DNA from 4 places in the Yersinia canariae genome. Region 3 is predicted to be linked to each of the others. Evidence: predicted binding sites of a transcription regulator. Region 3 holds the regulator's gene; each other region holds the start of a gene.

Region 1 (4,651 bases), 1.0 Mb from region 3:
GGCGTTGCGCCAAGGTGGGCAAGCAGTGCAGAACTATCGCCTGATAGATGCCACTTTATATATCACTCTGGAGCCGTGCGTGATGTGTGCCGGGGCCATGGTGCACAGCCGGATTCGCCGCTTGGTGTATGGCGCTAATGATTTGAAAACTGGCGCAGCAGGATCATTGATGGATATTTTGCGCCATCCTGGGATGAATCATCAGATAGAGATTACTGCGGGAGTGTTGGCTGATGCTTGCTCCCACCAATTGAGTGCGTTTTTTCGCTTGCGGCGCGAGCAACAAAAAGCGTTGAAACTCGCCATGCGGGTATCGAATGATCAATGAGTTATCTCGCCATCTCACTAATTATTGATTGACCAGCCGGGGCCGACCACCGGGTAACCTTTACCCAGTTCGGCCTCAATAGCAGCATGTTGTGCAGCTTTTTTCTCTTTTTCCTGCAAGTATCCTTCCAGACTGACCTGATAGCGGCGAATGTTTTCGACATAGTTATAGGCTTCATGACCCCGGGCGTAACCATAAGTGGTGCTCGGGTAGTAGCGTTTTTGGCTCAACATTGGTAGCCGCATTTTTACGTCAACCCAACTGTCGGGATTGCCATTTTGGCTTTTGGTCAGCTTGCGGGCATCAAGCATATGGCCGTAACCCAAGTTATATGCCGCCAGCGCGAACCAAATGCGTTCATCTTCAGGAATGGTATCCGGCACTTTTTGCATTAACCGCTGTAAGTAAACCGAGCCGCCTTTAATGCTCTCTTCGGGATCAATCCTGTCTTTGACTCCCAAGCCACTGGCAGTTGCTCGCGTGAGCATCATCAAGCCGCGCACCCCGGTGGGGGAGGTAGCTTGTGGATTCCAATGGGATTCCTGGTAAGCGATTGCGGCCAGTAGTTGCCAGTCAATTTCACCGGCATGTTTTTCAAACAATGGCCGGAAAGAGGGCAATACGGCGTCGATGGCGGAAAGAAATGTTTTGGTATCGACATAATCAAAACTGCCGACATGGCCGAGATATTTTTCCTCCAGACGCGCCAAACTGCCGTCTTCCACCGTCTGACTGTAGAAATCAAGCATCGCCGCATACAGGCTGTCATCATTGCTCTGTTGGAAATACCAAGTCACCGGTTCTTCATCTGTGACGTCAAATGCTACGGCTAATTGCGGGTGAATGCGTTGCAGCAGGGCAATGGTGACGGAATCCCCGAGGGTATAATCGAGCTTACCATCAGCGACTTGCTCCAATAACTCTTTTCCAGAGCGGTCAACGGACGAGCCCCAGTTAAGGTCGGGGTATTTGGTCTGTTTAAGCTGCTTTAAGGTCGTCATATGGGCCGAACCGGAAGCCACAATCAACTGGCCTTTCAGGTCACTGAATGATTTTGGCCGTGTAGCCCCCAACCGGTAGACCAACTGTTGTGAGACAGAATAATAGGCAGGGCCGGTGCGCGCCCGGTTAAGACGTTCGCTGTTATAAATTAGCCCGGCAGCAATCAGGTCTGCATCATCGCTATCTAAAGCATCAAATAGATCGTTGATATTATGATGTGGGGTCACCACCAACTTAACCCCCAGATAGTCAGCAAAACGTTTTGCCAGCTCATAGTCGAGACCGGAAGGGCCATCCTTTCCGGTAGAGTAGATAAGCGGTGAACTTATTGTGCCAACTCGCAGTTCGCCACGGGCTTTTATACGGTCCAGTTGCCCTTCTTGACTACTGCGCCAGGGAATATTAGGCCACAGCGCGAGGGCCAGAAGTAAGGCGATTACACCGATAACAAAGTAATTTAATTTTATGCGCGTCAAATAGTTATCTCTCGGCAGCGCTCTTTATATGTGTGTCATGAAGCTGAAAATCGACATGGTTAAATCCCCAGTGGAGTGGCATTTTGCGCAACAAATCGTCAGTGTGCAACTTTAATTGCTAGCTATTTATCCGGCATTCAACGGATATCTCTCACCGAGGTTTCTGACGCAATTATGAATAATAGCTACGCAAACGGTTTCGTCGGCGGCTTAGATTCACTATAATGGCGCGCGTTTTCCCCTGTTGCGCCCAATGAAGTGCTGTCCCAGTCGCTTCGAAGACGAGAGAAACTTAGATTATGGAAATACTGCGTGGTTCGCCCGCTTTGTCGGCTTTTCGTATTACCAAACTGCTGTCCCGTTGCCAGGATGCTCATCTGCCAGTAGATGACATTTACGCCGAATATGTTCACTTTGCCGATGTTAGCGCCCCATTGAGCGCTGACGAACACGCCAGACTCCAGCGGCTGCTCAAGTATGGACCCTCTCTCCCCGAACATGCGCCAGAAGGGCGTTTACTGCTGGTGACCCCAAGGCCGGGGACAATTTCTCCATGGTCTTCCAAAGCGACTGATATTGCACACAACTGTGCATTGCCGCAGGTTTTGCGTTTAGAGCGCGGTCTGGCTTTCTATATACAAGGCCCGAATCTGACCGAAAATCAATGGCAGCAATTGTCGGCACTGCTGCACGACCGCATGATGGAAACGGTCTTCACTGATTTACAGCAAGCCGCGCAACTGTTCTCTCACCACCAGCCAGCCCCGGTACAACGGGTGGATATTCTGGCTCAGGGCCGCAGTGCACTGGATCAGGCCAATATCAAATTGGGCCTGGCACTGGCTCCCGATGAAATTGATTATCTGCTGGCAGCCTTTACTGGTCTGGGGCGCAACCCGACGGATATCGAGCTGTATATGTTTGCTCAGGCCAACTCTGAGCATTGCCGTCATAAGATTTTTAATGCGGACTGGAAAATTGATGGTGTTGAGCAGCCAAAATCGCTGTTCAAAATGATCAAAAATACCTTTGAACATACACCGGATTACGTGCTGTCTGCCTATAAAGACAATGCCGCGGTAATGGAAGGTTCTCAGGTTGGGCGCTTCTTTGCTGCGCCCGAAAATGGGGTGTATGGCTACCATCAGGAAGAGGCGCATATCCTGATGAAAGTGGAAACTCATAATCACCCGACGGCGATTTCTCCGTGGCCGGGTGCCGCTACCGGCTCGGGTGGTGAGATTCGTGATGAAGGTGCCACCGGGCGCGGTGCTAAGCCGAAAGCCGGTTTGGTGGGCTTCTCCGTGTCTAACTTGCGTATTCCCGGCTTTGAACAGCCGTGGGAAGAGAATTTCGGCAAGCCGGACCGCATTGTTACTGCATTGGATATCATGACCGAAGGCCCACTGGGTGGCGCGGCATTTAACAATGAATTTGGTCGCCCGGCGCTGCTGGGTTATTTCCGCACCTATGAAGAGCGCGTAAACAGCCATAACGGCACTGAGCTACGTGGCTATCATAAGCCCATCATGCTGGCTGGTGGGATTGGCAATATTCGCGCCAATCATGTGCAAAAAGGTGAAATCACCGTGGGTGCCAAGCTGGTGGTGCTCGGTGGCCCATCGATGAATATCGGTCTGGGCGGCGGCGCGGCTTCTTCTATGGCATCCGGCCAGTCTGATGCGGATCTGGATTTTGCTTCCGTCCAGCGCGATAACCCGGAAATGGAACGCCGCTGTCAGGAAGTGATTGACCGCTGCTGGCAGTTAGGGGACCACAACCCAATCCTGTTCATTCATGATGTCGGGGCCGGCGGTTTGTCCAACGCTATGCCAGAATTGGTCAGTGACGGCGGTCGTGGCGGCCGCTTTGAGCTGCGTGACATTCTTAATGACGAGCCGGGCATGAGCCCGCTGGAAGTGTGGTGTAACGAGTCTCAGGAACGTTACGTCATGGCGATCGCTCCTGCGCAGATGGCCCAGTTTGATGAGATTTGCCGCCGTGAACGCGCCCCTTATGCGGTTATTGGTGAAGCCACGGAAGAGTTGCATCTGACCCTGAATGACCGCCATTTCGATAACCAACCAATTGATATGCCGCTGGATGTGCTGTTAGGCAAAACGCCGAAAATGCTGCGTGATGTCACCCGCCTGCAAGCTCAGGGTGATGCTCTGCAACGGGCCGAAATCAATATTGCTGATGCGGTAAAACGCGTGATGCATTTGCCGGCCGTGGCGGAGAAAACCTTCCTCATCACTATTGGTGACCGCACCGTAACCGGTATGGTGACCCGTGATCAGATGGTTGGCCCATGGCAGATCCCAGTGGCTGACTGCGCGGTAACCAGCGCCAGTCTGGACAGTTACTATGGCGAGGCGATGTCTCTGGGCGAACGTGCGCCCGTGGCTTTGCTGGACTTTGCGGCTTCCGCCCGTTTGGCGGTTGGCGAAGCATTGACCAATATCGCGGCGACGCAAATTGGCGAACTCAAGCGGATTAAACTGTCTGCTAACTGGATGTCTGCGGCCGGTCACCCCGGTGAAGATGCCGGCTTATATGACGCAGTGCGCGCAGTGGGCGAAGAATTATGCCCGGCGCTGGAGATTACCATCCCAGTGGGCAAAGACTCTATGTCGATGAAGACCCGCTGGCAGGAAGGTGGCGAGCAGCGCGAAATGACCTCGCCGTTGTCATTGGTGATCACTGCTTTCGCCCGCATCGAAGATGTCCGTCACACGGTGACCCCACAGTTGCGCACAGATAAGGGCGACAACGCGTTGCTGCTGATTGATCTGGGCGCGGGCCATAATGCGCTGGGGGCCACGGCATTGACTCAGGTTTATCG
Region 2 (4,651 bases), 1.2 Mb from region 3:
TACCCGCAGCATTACCGGCCGCAGGTTTATGGCCATGGATATGGTCAATGGGATCCCTGGTATTGATTTCATTGCTGGTGGGGATCCGCCCTTACCGCCAACTGCTGGCGACTCAGCCATTGCGAGTCTTGCGCCGCGATGTCTCCGCGAATGTTTGGCCGCTGCGCTATTTCATTCCGGTGATGATAATAGTCGTCGTCGGGCTATTGGCCTTGCTGATGGGCGGGAATTCGCTGCTGTGGGCAATTCTCGGTGGCATGGTGGTGCTGGCGTTGTTGTTAGGTGTTATTGGCTGGGGCGGATTATTGCTATTACGCCGCCTGACAGTCACCCGTTTGTCATTGCGGCTAGCTATCAATCGATTATTGCGTCAGCCGTGGATGACCTTGACCCAACTGGCGGCATTCTCACTGTCATTTATGCTGTTAGCATTGTTATTGGTGCTGCGCGGGGATTTATTAGATCGCTGGCAACAGCAATTGCCGCCGGATAGCCCGAATTATTTCTTATTAAACATCACACCGCAACAGGTGCCGCAAGTCACGGAGTTCCTGACCCAACATCAGATAACTCCGTCGACTTTCTATCCTATCGTCCGAGTGCGTTTGACTGAAATTAATCAGCAACTGGCGACCGAGCGGGTCGCCGAGGATGCACCCGGTGGCGAAGCGGTGAATCGGGAGCTGAATCTGACCTGGCAGCAAGATTTGCCCGCTCATAATATTCTGACCGCAGGACAATGGCCGCCAAAAGCGGATGAAGTGTCAATCGAACAGGGGATTGCTGACCGGCTGGGGATTAACGTCGGCGATAAGCTGACATTCAGTGGCGATACTCAGTCATTTGGTGCCACGGTGAGCAGTGTTCGCCAGGTAGACTGGGAAAGTCTTCGTCCTAATTTCTACTTTATTTTCCCGCCAGGTGCGCTGGATGGGCAGCCACAAACCTGGCTGACCAGTTTCCGATATCAGGGGGATGGCGAGGTTCTGACTCAACTGAATCGCCAGTTCCCGACACTCAGCTTGCTGGATATTGGCGCGATGCTGAAACAGGTCGGGCAGGTGCTGCAACAGGTTAGCCGGGCGCTGGAGGTCATGGTGGTATTAGTGATTATCTGTGGCACTTTACTGTTATTGGCACAGATACAGGTCGGCATGCGCCAGCGCCGTCAGGAGTTGGTGGTCTACCGGACGCTCGGAGCAAGTAAACGCTTACTGCGCGGCACATTGTGGTGGGAATTTGCCCTCTTAGGGCTGGTGGCGGGGCTGGCCGCCGCTATTGGGGCAGAAGCCGCACTTTGGGCTTTACAGCGCTTAGTGTTTGATTTTCCATGGCAACCTAACTGGGTGATGTGGTGGTCATTGCCACTGGCTGCTGCACTGTTGCTGTCACTGTGTGGGGGTTGGCTAGGGGCCAGATTGTTGCAGGGGCGGGCTTTATTCCGCCATTACACGGATTAGAAAGATAACGCGGGCGGCATAAGCTACCCGCGCTTCAATTACAGCTTATCTTGTGCCCAGCGCAGGGCGTTTTGATATTCTGCGGGTAGCAGCGGCGCTAATGCTGCCAATGCCGTGCTTAATGCCGCGCCATCGGGGTCATTTAAGTTCAAATGGCCCACTTTGCGCCCCTCACGCACTTCTTTTTCATACCAATGCAGGTGTACCAATGGCAGTGACAGCCATTCGATATTCACCGGCGTACCAATCAGATTGACCATCGCCGACGGGGTATTCACCACCGGCGTCGGCAGCGGTAAATCCAAAATCGCGCGCAAATGCAGTTCGAACTGACTGATTGAGGCCCCATTTTGGGTCCAGTGACCACTGTTATGCACCCGTGGAGCCAGTTCATTGATAAGCAAATTATCGCCGACGATAAAACATTCCATCGCCATCACACCAACATAATTCAGCTCATCCATAATGGCGGAGAGCATCTTTTCAGCTTGCTGTTGTAATTGATTAGGTTGTAAAAGGCTATCTGGCTGAGGCCGCACCACACTCATGCGCAGAATACCCTCTTCATGCAGATTATGAGTGAGTGGGTAAAAGACGGATTTACCTTGATGGCTGCGGGCGCCGACCAATGAAACTTCGCCGGAAAAATTAATTCCCTGCTCGACAATGCATTCGCCATAAGCATCGGCTGGCAAACTCTCATGTTCACCGGCGCGCAAACGCCACTGACCACGGCCGTCATACCCCCCCACCCGGCGCTTCACGATGGCCAATTCACCCAGCTTAGCGAAAATTTGCGGCCATTCACTGGCGCTTGCCAGCAATTGCCATGGCGCGGTTGCTAAATTAAGACTATCGAGTAATTGCTTTTGAGTCAGGCGATCAGCCAGACGCGGGAAAATATCGCGGTTAACGAAAGCGGTGTGTGTGGCGAGTTCGCGTGTTAAGGCTGTTTCGGGCCAGCGCTCAATCTCGGCGGTAATCACACTGTGCTGATAGGGCACGGCTTCCGGTTCAGCATCTAATCCTACCGGATAAACTGCAATACCCAGCGGCTCACCGGCCTGTCGCAACATGCGGCCTAACTGACCATTGCCTAATACGCAAACCGGCTTCATGCTTCATCCCTCGGATCGGGATTATCCAACACTTCATCCGTTTGGTTTTTACGCCAATCCGCTAAACGCGCAGCCAATTCAGAATCATGCAGCGCCAGTATTTGAGCTGCCAGCAATGCGGCATTCGCCGCACCGGCTTTACCAATTGCCAGTGTTCCCACAGGAATGCCACGCGGCATCTGCACGATAGAATACAAACTGTCGACACCACTTAATGCCGCACTTTGCACTGGGACACCTAAGACCGGCACCAGTGTTTTAGCCGCCAACATACCCGGCAGGTGAGCAGCACCGCCCGCGCCTGCAATAATGACATGTAAGCCATTGGCATCGGCTTGTTCGGCAAAACTGAACAGTTTATCTGGGGTTCGGTGTGCAGAAACGACTTCGACATGGAACGGGACATTGAGCGTGGTGAGCACGTCGGCGGCGAACTGCATGGTGGCCCAGTCACTCTTGGACCCCATTACGATAGCGATTTTAACCCCGGCTGCATAAGCCGAATCGAGGTTAGCTCCCATGGGTGTAAAGCTCCTGTGATTGCGCAAGCGTCGGCCAGAACGATGTTACCTAAATCGTGACTGGCGAAGAGGGCGTAGAGCATATCATGAGCCAAAGGCGAGGAAAACGGTTGCGTAGCGGCTTTTAGTGGGTTTTATCGGTTTTTTTATGTGAAGATAAGAAAAAATAGTGCGGTAATTATTGACCACAAGTTGATTAAAACGGGAATTTAATCAGCTCGACACTCTCTTGAGTGACTTTGACCATTGAGCCTTCAACATGCCAGGCGCCCAAAACGGCACGGTGCGCTGTTGCTCCGGGTAATTTTACATTATGTACATCAGGGCGATGAGTGTGCCCGTGAATCATCCAACTGACATTATTCCGCTCGAAGGTGTCAATCACGGCTTGCGGATTGACATCCATAATCAGCTGCGATTTACCGCTATTATTTTGCTGGCTTTGATTGCGCATATAAGCCGCAATGCGTAACCGGAAGCGCAGAGGCAGCCACAGGAATAATTTTTGGATAATTGGGTTGTGTACCCGGCGGCGAAAATGCTGATAGTCAGCATCATCGGTACATAAGGTATCGCCATGTAAAATAACAATTTTACGGCCATACAAATCAACAACTTTTTCTTCCGGTAGCAAGGTCATGCCACTTTCAAGAGCAAAGCGTTTACCGAGCAGAAAATCACGGTTACCGTGAATAAAATAGCAGGGCACTCCCTGTTGCTGGAGTGATTTTAACGCAGCAGCAATTTGCCGATACAGTGGCTCGGGGTCATCATCGCCAATCCATGACTCGAATAAATCGCCAAGGATATATAACGCATCAGCATGAATAGCATCACGCTGGATAAAATGCAGGAAACCGGCAGTAATTGCCGGTTCCTGAATGCTAAGATGCAAATCAGCAATAAAAAGCGTGCTCATTAAGCCGTCATTACTCGCTTACAGTAACGCTTTTAATGATGACATCTTCTTTTGGCACATCTTGATGCATACCGCTACGGCCAGTAGAAACGTTTTTGATTTTATCAACTACGTCCAGACCGTCAGTGACTTCAGCGAACACACAGTAACCCCAACCATCTGGGCGCTCTGAGCGGAAGTTCAGGAAGTCGTTGTCGGCAACGTTAATAAAGAACTGAGCTGTAGCAGAGTGTGGGTCGTTGGTACGCGCCATTGCCAAGGTGCCACGGGTGTTTTTCAGACCGTTGTTGGCTTCGTTCTTAATAGGCGCGTCAGTTGTTTTTTGGTTCATGCCCGGCTCAAAACCGCCGCCTTGAATCATGAAACCATCGATAACACGGTGGAAGATAGTGTTATCATAGAAACCTTTACGGCAGTAGTTCAGGAAGTTTTCAACGGTAACCGGCGCTTTATCCGCGAAGGTGTTGATGACGATATCGCCGTGATTAGTATGAAAAGTGACCATAATAATATTCCTGCTAGTGTAATAAGTGTATTCACAGATGAGTCGTAACTCTTTAGACGGCTCTTATATCATATCTGTGAGATTGAGTCAGCACTCGAAACGCCGCCTTTGTAGGCGAAAAAGTGCTG
Region 3 (4,651 bases):
AAAAAGCCGCCGTGAGCAAAACAGAAAAAGTCGCTTATGGCCGTCACCGAAATAAGGCCCAAGGTAAAGCTGATACCGAATTAGCGGCAAATAATAAAATAAAGCTCACTCCTGCACATAAAAAACGCTACCAGCACGCCAAACAGACCGCAATGAGTAAACTGATGAAGCAAGTCGGCAAACCTTATCGTTGGGGCGGCACCTCGCCTAATACAGGTTTTGACTGCAGCGGGCTTATTTATTATGCCTATAAAGATGTCATCAGAATAAAAATGCCACGTACAGCGAATGAAATGTATCATTTACGTGATGCCGCTCCGGTAAAACGGGCTGAATTAGAAAGTGGTGATTTAGTATTCTTCAATATAGCCAACCGCGGTGTTGCTGATCATGTCGGGGTTTATTTAGGCAATGGTAAATTTATTCAGTCCCCACGAACCGGGGAAGAAATTCGCATCAGTATGCTCAATAATGACTATTGGCAAGATCATTATGTCGGCGCTCGTCGCGTCGTGACACCAAAAACCATCCGCTAATCTCGCAATCCGCACCCAGTGGCCTATTGGGTGCGCGGCCCTTCAATGACATTATTTCAGTGTCTAACCTTCAGCCATTCCCCATCAAACTGTATGGTTATATCTGTCATTCCTGTAGAAAGTTGTTAAGATTAATACCCACAACAAAAATACAACAATTACGATTTTAACCGCCCCTCACCCTTCTTAGCGATTGCTAATGATCGGATTTGAGGAGCAAACACCCTGAGCAACCCCGAAAGGAGAGAGCTATGTCTTTTGAATTACCGGCATTACCTTATGCACAAAATGCACTGGAACCGCACATTTCTGCTGAAACGCTGGAATACCATTACGGCAAGCACCACAACACCTATGTGGTCAACCTCAATAATCTGATTAAAGATACCGAGTTTGCCGGTAAAAGCCTGGAAGAGATTGTCAAAACCTCCAGCGGCGGCATCTTTAATAATGCAGCTCAAGTCTGGAATCACACCTTTTATTGGCACTGTTTGTCACCTAATGGTGGTGGCGAGCCAACAGGCAAAGTCGCCGAGGCCATTAATAAATCCTTCGGTTCTTTCGCTGAATTTAAAGCGCAATTTACTGATGCAGCAGTGAAAAACTTTGGTGCGGGCTGGACGTGGCTGGTCAAAAAAGCGGATGGCACTCTGGCTATTGTCAGTACATCCAATGCCGCCACACCGCTGACGACCCAAGATAAGCCGCTGTTGACTGTAGATGTATGGGAACACGCTTACTATATTGATTACCGTAATGCGCGACCAAAATATCTGGAGAACTTCTGGGCGCTGGTGAATTGGTCTTTCGTTGAGAAAAATTTAGCCTAATTCAGCAAAAGAAATAGTCAATCGTGTTGACGTGATACCCAATAGATTTCAAGTTGCAGATAGGTGGTTATAAAATAAGCCCAAGGAATTGAAATAACACAATGAGTTGGGTGAGTGAGGCGACCAGCAACCCTGTATTTTGAAAGATGGCGGGTATTTCTCTAGACATAATTAAGGGCGGATTAACCGCCCTACTTATCACTTCACACCGGCAAGCGGTTTAATTAATTCATGACCGCCACGAAGCTAAAAGCAATAATCATTGCCAGCGCACCAACAGTCGTAATCAGCGACATTTTCAGATTGGTATCCATAACAACTCCTCAGCCGGTTAATTTTTATACTCATCATACTTTCAGTAGCAATGGTGTTGGCTACGCGCAATCATCCGAATCATTTACGACAGTAAACTCACCGAGATTCATCCGCTTGCCACCTTCCTGCTACCCGCATTATTGAGAGTATAGTAGGGTAAAGGCACATAATTAGTGCGTTAAATTATTTTCCCACAGTTAAGAAAAAAAATCTTGTGCTCATTACGCACTTTATAACATTGATTACCTCTTCCACTTTTCCTCCAGATCAGCCAAAATTCGCAGTTCATAACTGTATGCCGACTAATAACGTCCAATAAATACTCTCAGACGACCATCTGACTTCGCTCTCCAGCCCACTATTGTGTTTCTGTCTGAGCGGTGTTCGAGTCATGCAGGCAAACGATTAACATAATACTGACCTGTTGTAACAGGTGAGCTTAGGAGTCATTCTTTTTATGGCAACGATTAAAGATGTGGCCAAACACGCGGGTGTGTCTACCACCACCGTTTCGCACGTTATCAATAAAACTCGTTTCGTCGCCGAAAATACTAAGGCCGCAGTGTGGGCGGCCATTAAAGAGCTGCATTATTCGCCCAGTGCTGTGGCCCGTAGCTTGAAAGTGAATCACACGAAATCAATTGGCTTGTTGGCAACATCCAGTGAAGCGCCCTATTTCGCTGAGGTGATCGAAGCAGTTGAAAATAGCTGTTATAGCAAAGGTTACACCCTGATTTTATGTAATTCACATAATAATCTGGATAAACAAAAAGCCTATCTGGCCATGCTGGCGCAAAAACGTGTCGATGGATTATTGGTGATGTGTTCTGAATATCCTGAGCAATTACTGGGAATGTTAGAAGATTATCGCAATATCCCCATGGTTGTGATGGACTGGGGTACTGCTCGCGGTGATTTTACCGACTCGATTATTGATAATGCTTTTGAAGGCGGCTATTTAGCCGGCCGTTATCTTATTGAGCGCGGTCATCGAGATATTGGCGCTATTCCTGGCCAATTATCCCGTAATACTGGCGGTGGTCGCCATCAGGGCTTCCTGAAAGCACTAGAGGAAGCCAATATCGAATTACGTGATGAGTGGGTGGTTCAGGGCGATTTTGAACCCGAATCCGGTTATAAGGCCATGCACCAAATTCTGACACAAAAACATCGCCCGACCGCGGTGTTCTGTGGCGGCGATATTATGGCCATGGGCGCAATATGTGCTGCGGATGAGTTGGGCCTGCGGGTGCCACAAGATATTTCGGTGATTGGCTATGACAATGTCCGTAATGCCCGGTATTTCTCACCTGCGCTGACCACAATTCATCAGCCAAAAGAGAGATTGGGCGAAACCGCTTTTGCCATGTTGCTCGACCGTATTATCAGTAAACGCGAAGACCCGCAAACAATTGAAGTGCATCCTAAGTTGGTTGAGCGCCGGTCTGTTGCTGATGGCCCATTCCGCGATTATCGCCGTTAATCTTGCCTATGCCGGTAGCGCCGCATGCTACCGGCAGCTAATCCTGCTGCCCGCCGCCCTACGTGACATCATTATCATCTTTTAACCACTCATTATTTAGCGTGACACTGTCACCCAAATACGCCAGCATCCATGCTAAGGCCGGTGAGTGATTATTCTGATCCCACGTCAAGCAACACGGGCTGTCAGGCAGGGGTTCTGTCAGTGTTAATACCGCCAATTTCCCTTGTTGAATCAATGGAGATACCATATGCGCAGGAACCATTCCGATACATAACCCTTCACACAAACAGTCGATTCCCGTCGCCCAATCCGGTGCGACCAATCGCTGTTGGTTATCTAATGTCCAAGTATCTCGTTTCGGCAAATTTCGCGCCGTATCTTCCAGGCACAATGAGGGATAAGGCCGCAGCTGGTCATCATTAAGCGGCCCGGTTAAATGGGCTAAGGGGTGATTAACACTCACCACACAAAGCCAGGTCAAGAAACCCATGTCGCGAAAGACAAACCGCCCACCAACAGGAATAGCGCGAGTTGCACCAATCGCCATATCAGCCTGCCCATCCACCAGCGCATCCCAGACACCATTAAACACCTCATAACGCACTCGCAGTTCGATATCGGGGAAATGGCGATAAAAATCCTGCACTAAACGACGGCTACGTTGTGGTTTGACGATTTTATCGACCACGATATTTAATTGCCCGCGCCAACCATTCGCGACTTGCTGACACTGGCGGCGTGTGCTATTCATTTTTTTGATAACATCTCGGGCTTCCTTGATAAAAACCCGGCCCGCTTCAGTCAATTCTACGTCCCGATGACGCCGCGTAAATAAGGGCACAGCCAACCATTCCTCTAATTGGCGCACGGTATAACTGACCGCAGACGGCACTCGGTGCAATTCTTGTGCGGCTGCGCTGAAACTTCCTGTACGCGCAACTGCATCCACCACATCCAATGAATATTCTGACCACATGATTTTTCGCCTCACGCACACGAAATAATTGATATCAATTTTTTTGATAGCATGTCGCAAATATTACCGTTTCACAACAGAATATCTCGCCGGATAGAATGCCCCCCGCCATTAATTTCAATGACAAAATTTTTGCCTGCAAAATTATAATTTAGCCAAAGTCATTGAGGCAGCAGATAGATAGCAAGCTTATTAAATAAAATTAACTGATATAAATCAGTTGATTGCATGCCAATCAGTGACGCGCAGATTGGCGCACGGCTTGCCGCGATCTCGTGGAGCTAAGGCTCGAGGGCGAGCCGAATAACGAGCAGAGCTATCCCCTGCGGTTTCAAGGACATAGGATATAAAGAGAAATAAAGAATGAAAACGTCTTCAAGTTTCATGTTCTATCTCGCCGGTTTGAGCATGTTGGGCTACCTGGCGACCGATATGTATTTGCCCGCCTTTGGCGCCATGCAGCAAGAACTGCAAACCTCCGCCGGTTTTATCAGTGCCAGTCTCAGCA
Region 4 (4,651 bases), 350 kb from region 3:
CTGGCGGCACCCGGAGCAGGGTTTAATTCAACCGAATCACTTCATTCCGATGGCGGAGGACAGTGAACTTATCGTGCCGATGACTCGCTCTATTATGCAACAAGTCAGCGCAAAATTTGCGCCTTATGTAAATCAATTACCTGAAGGCTTCCACTTCGGCTTTAATATCAGTGCCAATCATTGCCGTGACCTTAGTCTTGTAGACGACTGTCGTAAGTTTATTCAAGCTTTTGGCGGTAATAAAATCAATATTACGTTGGAATTAACTGAGCGAAAATTGATTGTTGCAGATGCGACCACAGATAAATTATTTGCTGAACTTCATGCTTTAGGCGTCTTTATTGCTATCGATGACTTTGGTACCGGGCATTCAAGTCTGACTTACCTGCAAAAGTTTAAAGTTGATTTTCTCAAGATTGACCAAAGCTTTGTCGGAATGATTGGTTCAGATGCTTTGTCGAGTCACATTGTGGGCAATGTAATTGATCTCGCCACTCGGCTAGGGTTACAAACTATTGCCGAGGGAGTCGAAAACGAAACTCAAATGCGTTATTTACAAGCCCATAATGTGGATTACCTACAGGGCTATATGTATGGGCGACCTATGCCCATGAACGAGTTTGCTAAATATTTATTCCATTAAGATTATTGGCTGGTGGATAAAATAAAAGGGCGCCTAAGGCACCCTTTTTATAACCTGTCACAGTGAGTTAATTAGAGCACTGCAACGATAGCTTCACACAATGGCGCCATGTTGTCCGGTGTCATACCTGCAACGTTTACACGACCAGAATTTACTGCATAAACCGCGAATTCATTGCGTAAACGCAGAACTTGGTCTTTGGTCAGGCCACTGAACGAGAACATACCATTTTGGTTGATGATAAAGCTGAAATCTAGCTTAGCGCCTTTTTCCTGCAAAGTATTAACAAACAATTGGCGCATACGGTGAATACGCTGGCGCATATCAGTCAGTTCTTGTTCCCAAATAGCACGCAGGGCAGGGTTGCTTAGTATGGTCGCAACCACTGAAGCACCATGAGCTGGCGGGTTGGAATAGTTAGCACGAATGACCGCTTTAACTTGGCTAAAGGTAATATCCGCTACTTCACTGTTTGCGGCAACCACAGTACAAGCACCAACACGTTCATTATAAAGACCGAAGTTTTTGGAGTAAGAACTGCAAACAATAAATTCTTGATGCTTGGCGGCGAAAATACGCAAACCTTGAGCATCTTCTTCCAAACCTTTGGCAAAACCTTGATAAGCGAAGTCAAACAGCGGTAACCAACCCTTAGCCACTGACAGTTCAGCTAATTGGCTCCACTGAGCTTCTGTTGGGTCAATCCCCGTCGGGTTATGGCAGCAGCCATGGAACAGCACGACGTCGCCAGCTTGAGCTTCGGACAGGCTCTTTAATAACCCATCGAAGTCCAGCGCATGATTTGCCGCGTCATAATAAGCATACTCAACCACTTCCAAACCAGCAGCCGCGAAAATATTTTTATGATTTGGCCAGCTTGGATTACTGACCCAGACACGTTTGGCGCTGGTCTGATGGGCAATAAAATCGGCCGCGATACGTAATCCGCCAGTACCACCAGGGGTTTGAGCGGTGCGAGCACGTTTATTAGCAATAATAGCGCTATCAGCCCCGAACAGCAGTTCCTGAGTACAGCTGGCGAAAACCGGCAGGCCATCAATACCCAAATAATTTTTGGTGACTTCATTTTCCAGCAAATACTGCTCAGCTTTCTTTACGCTGGTCAGCACTGGCGTTTTCCCGGTTTCGTCTTTGTAGACACCGATCCCCAGGTTGATTTTATTAGGGCGGTCATCCGCGCGGAAAATATCGGTCAGGCCCAGAATGGGGTCCGCAGGTGCAGCAGTGATTTTTTCAAACATGTCAGAGGCTTCCATGGCTTAGCGTTAAGCAAACAGAACCATCAGGGTAGCGCCAGTTGCGGCCTTTGCCAACCGTTTGCGATAAAAAGAAATGAATGTTGTGAGGCGGGGAGTTTCGGGGTGAAAAATCGGCAAAATAACACGTTCAGCAGTGCAATATCCCTATTTCAGCCAAGGATAAAAACAAAAAGACAGAGCCGAAGCCCTGTCTTTTTTTAACTTACGTCAGCAGATAAACTGCTTGATTAAGTTTAACTTAGAACTGGTAAACCAAGCCAACACCAACAACGTTGTCAGTGTTCAGACCGTTTTTAACAGTGAAGGTGTCTTCATCCAGCAAGTTGATTTTGTAATCAACATAGGTAGACATGTTTTTGTTGAAGTAGTAGTAAGAACCAACAGAAACATATTTCAACAGGTCATGGTTGTCGCCAGTTGCGTCATTCAGATCCTTGCCTTTAGACTGAACGTAGCCTAAAGATGGACGCAGACCGAAGTCGAATTGGTACTGTGCAGTAATTTCCAAGTCACGAGTTTTGTTCGCGATGGTGTTAGCTGCGGTACCGTATGGAGTCATGTTCTGAGTTTCAGCATACATAACAGCCAAGTATACGTTGTTTGCGTCGTATTTAGCACCAACGTTCCATGCTTGAGCTTGGTTGCCTGGAGCGGTAGAAGCATCTTTCTGCAGAGTAGTACGGTTTGCAGTAGAGTAACCAGCACCGAAGTTCACGCCGTAGCCGATATCATAAGTGGAAGACATGCCGAAGCCGTCGCCATTTGATTCTTTAACATCGCCATTACGTTCGTTTTTGCCTTGGTATTGCAGGGCAAAGTTCAGGCCATCAACCAGACCGAAGAAGTTAGTGTTACGGTAAGTTGCCAGACCAGTAGAACGGCCAGTCATGAAGTTGTCAGAGTTGGAGATTGAATCACCACCGAACACTGGCAGCATGTCAGTCCATGCGTTGACGTCATAGATTACGCCGTAGTTACGGCCGTAGTCGAATGAACCGAATTCAGCAAATTTCAGACCAGCAAAGCCCAGACGTGTTGCGTTGCCATCTTGAGCATCACCACCTTCGGTGTTGTTTGCTTGGATGTTGTATTCCCACTGGCCGTAACCGGTCAGTTGGTCAGTAATTTGGGTTTCGCCTTTGAAGCCAAAACGAACATAAGATTTGTCGCCGTCTTGTTTAGCGTTATCAGAGAACTGGTGACGCGCGTCAACTTTACCGTACAGGTCAAGTTTGTTGCCGTCTTTGTTGTAGATTTCTGCTGCATTAGCTGCGCCAGCTACTAACAGTGCTGGGATTACTACTGCAAGAATATTGCGCTTCATCATTATTATTACCCTCATTGGTGTTATTCGGACACCTGCCACTGCCGCCAATAATTTTTTTGGAACTATTGTTGAGAGTTTGGTGTCGTCTGTGTCTGAACGCAGTGTTCCATTCACGAGGGTTATAATCCACACCGAAAATGCTACCAATTACCTGAATATGTTTCATTGGGAAACTATGTGTTACTAAATGTAAATATCAGGGAACTTTGTGACTCAGATCGAACTTTAAAAAATGACAAAAGCCAGCTGAGCTGGCTTTTATTTATACAAAAATACAATTTTTTTCTAAATGACTAATTTAGAAACTGGCATTTCTTGGTGTGCGTGGGAATGGAATAACGTCCCGGACGTTTTGAACCCCTGTTACGTAGGAGATCAAACGCTCAAATCCAAGGCCAAAACCTGAATGTGGCACAGTGCCATAGCGACGAAGATCACGATACCACCAATAATCTTCTTTATTGAGGCCCATTTCAGCCAGACGCGCATCCAGAACATCTAAACGCTCTTCACGCTGTGAACCACCGATGATTTCGCCAATACCCGGGGCGAGAATATCCATCGCTGCCACGGTTTTGCCATCTTCGTTCATACGCATATAGAAGGCTTTGATATCTTTTGGATAGTTTTTAACCACAACCGGCGCTTTAAAGTGTTTCTCAGCCAAATAACGCTCATGCTCAGAAGATAAATCAATGCCCCAAGAGACATCATTTTCAAATTTCTGTCCGGATGCCAGTAAGATCTCAATGGCGTCGGTGTAGTCAACCTGAGCAAAGTCTGAGGTAACAAAACGCTGCAAACGATCAACGGCATCTTTATCTACACGCTCAGCAAAGAACTTCATGTCATCAGCACGCTCGTTCAATACCGCTTGGAAAACGTATTTCAACATTTTCTCTGCCAAACCAGCGACATCATCTAATGAAGCAAAAGCAACTTCTGGCTCGACCATCCAGAATTCGGCCAAATGACGGCTGGTGTTGGAGTTCTCAGCTCGGAAAGTAGGGCCGAAAGTGTAAACCTTGGATAATGCACTGGCGTAGGTTTCACCATTAAGCTGACCGGATACTGTCAGGAAAGCTTCTTTACCGAAGAAATCTTCGCTGAAATCGACAGCACCAGTATCAGTACGTGGCAGATTTTCCAGATCCAGCGTTGATACGCGGAACATTTCACCAGCGCCTTCAGTATCAGAAGCAGTGATAAGTGGTGTTGAAACCCAAAAGTACCCATTCTCGTCGAAGAAACGGTGAATAGCTTGTGCCAAAGTATGACGAACTCGCGCGACGGCGCCGATCAAGTTGGTCCGTGGGCGCAAGTGAGCCACTTCACGCAAGTATTCTATGCTGTGGCGTTTTGCGGCCATTGGATAGGTATCAGGGTCATCAACCCAACCAA

What was found. Region 3 encodes PurR, which represses purine synthesis genes. Its sites were predicted from a motif close to CANGCAAACGTTTGCNTG; they were not measured.
Positions count from the first base shown of each region.
Region 1: a site for PurR is predicted at 1,993-2,010, ahead of purL (phosphoribosylformylglycinamidine synthase). Genes of this name have one in related genera too.
Region 2: a site for PurR is predicted at 3,199-3,216, ahead of purE (5-(carboxyamino)imidazole ribonucleotide mutase). Genes of this name have one in related genera too.
Region 4: a site for PurR is predicted at 1,971-1,988, ahead of F0T03_RS08510 (amino acid aminotransferase). Genes of this name have one in related genera too.

Region 1 is NZ_CP043727.1:1,185,071-1,189,721, forward strand. It holds gene tadA (tRNA adenosine(34) deaminase TadA) at 1-328, shown strand, start outside; gene mltF (membrane-bound lytic murein transglycosylase MltF) at 346-1,806, opposite strand; gene purL (phosphoribosylformylglycinamidine synthase) at 2,106-4,651, shown strand, end outside.
Region 2 is NZ_CP043727.1:3,365,312-3,369,962, reverse strand. It holds gene ybbP (putative ABC transporter permease subunit YbbP) at 1-1,460, shown strand, start outside; gene purK (5-(carboxyamino)imidazole ribonucleotide synthase) at 1,499-2,578, opposite strand; gene purE (5-(carboxyamino)imidazole ribonucleotide mutase) at 2,575-3,099, opposite strand; gene F0T03_RS15605 (UDP-2,3-diacylglucosamine diphosphatase) at 3,296-4,018, opposite strand; gene ppiB (peptidylprolyl isomerase B) at 4,029-4,523, opposite strand.
Region 3 is NZ_CP043727.1:2,187,667-2,192,317, reverse strand. It holds gene F0T03_RS10140 (C40 family peptidase) at 1-536, shown strand, start outside; gene sodB (superoxide dismutase [Fe]) at 788-1,366, shown strand; gene cydH (cytochrome bd-I oxidase subunit CydH) at 1,591-1,680, opposite strand; gene purR (HTH-type transcriptional repressor PurR) at 2,139-3,164, shown strand; gene punR (DNA-binding transcriptional activator PunR) at 3,223-4,143, opposite strand; gene punC (purine nucleoside transporter PunC) at 4,507-4,651, shown strand, end outside.
Region 4 is NZ_CP043727.1:1,840,055-1,844,705, forward strand. It holds gene F0T03_RS08505 (EAL domain-containing protein) at 1-643, shown strand, start outside; gene F0T03_RS08510 (amino acid aminotransferase) at 715-1,905, opposite strand; gene ompF (porin OmpF) at 2,162-3,247, opposite strand; gene asnS (asparagine--tRNA ligase) at 3,549-4,651, opposite strand, start outside.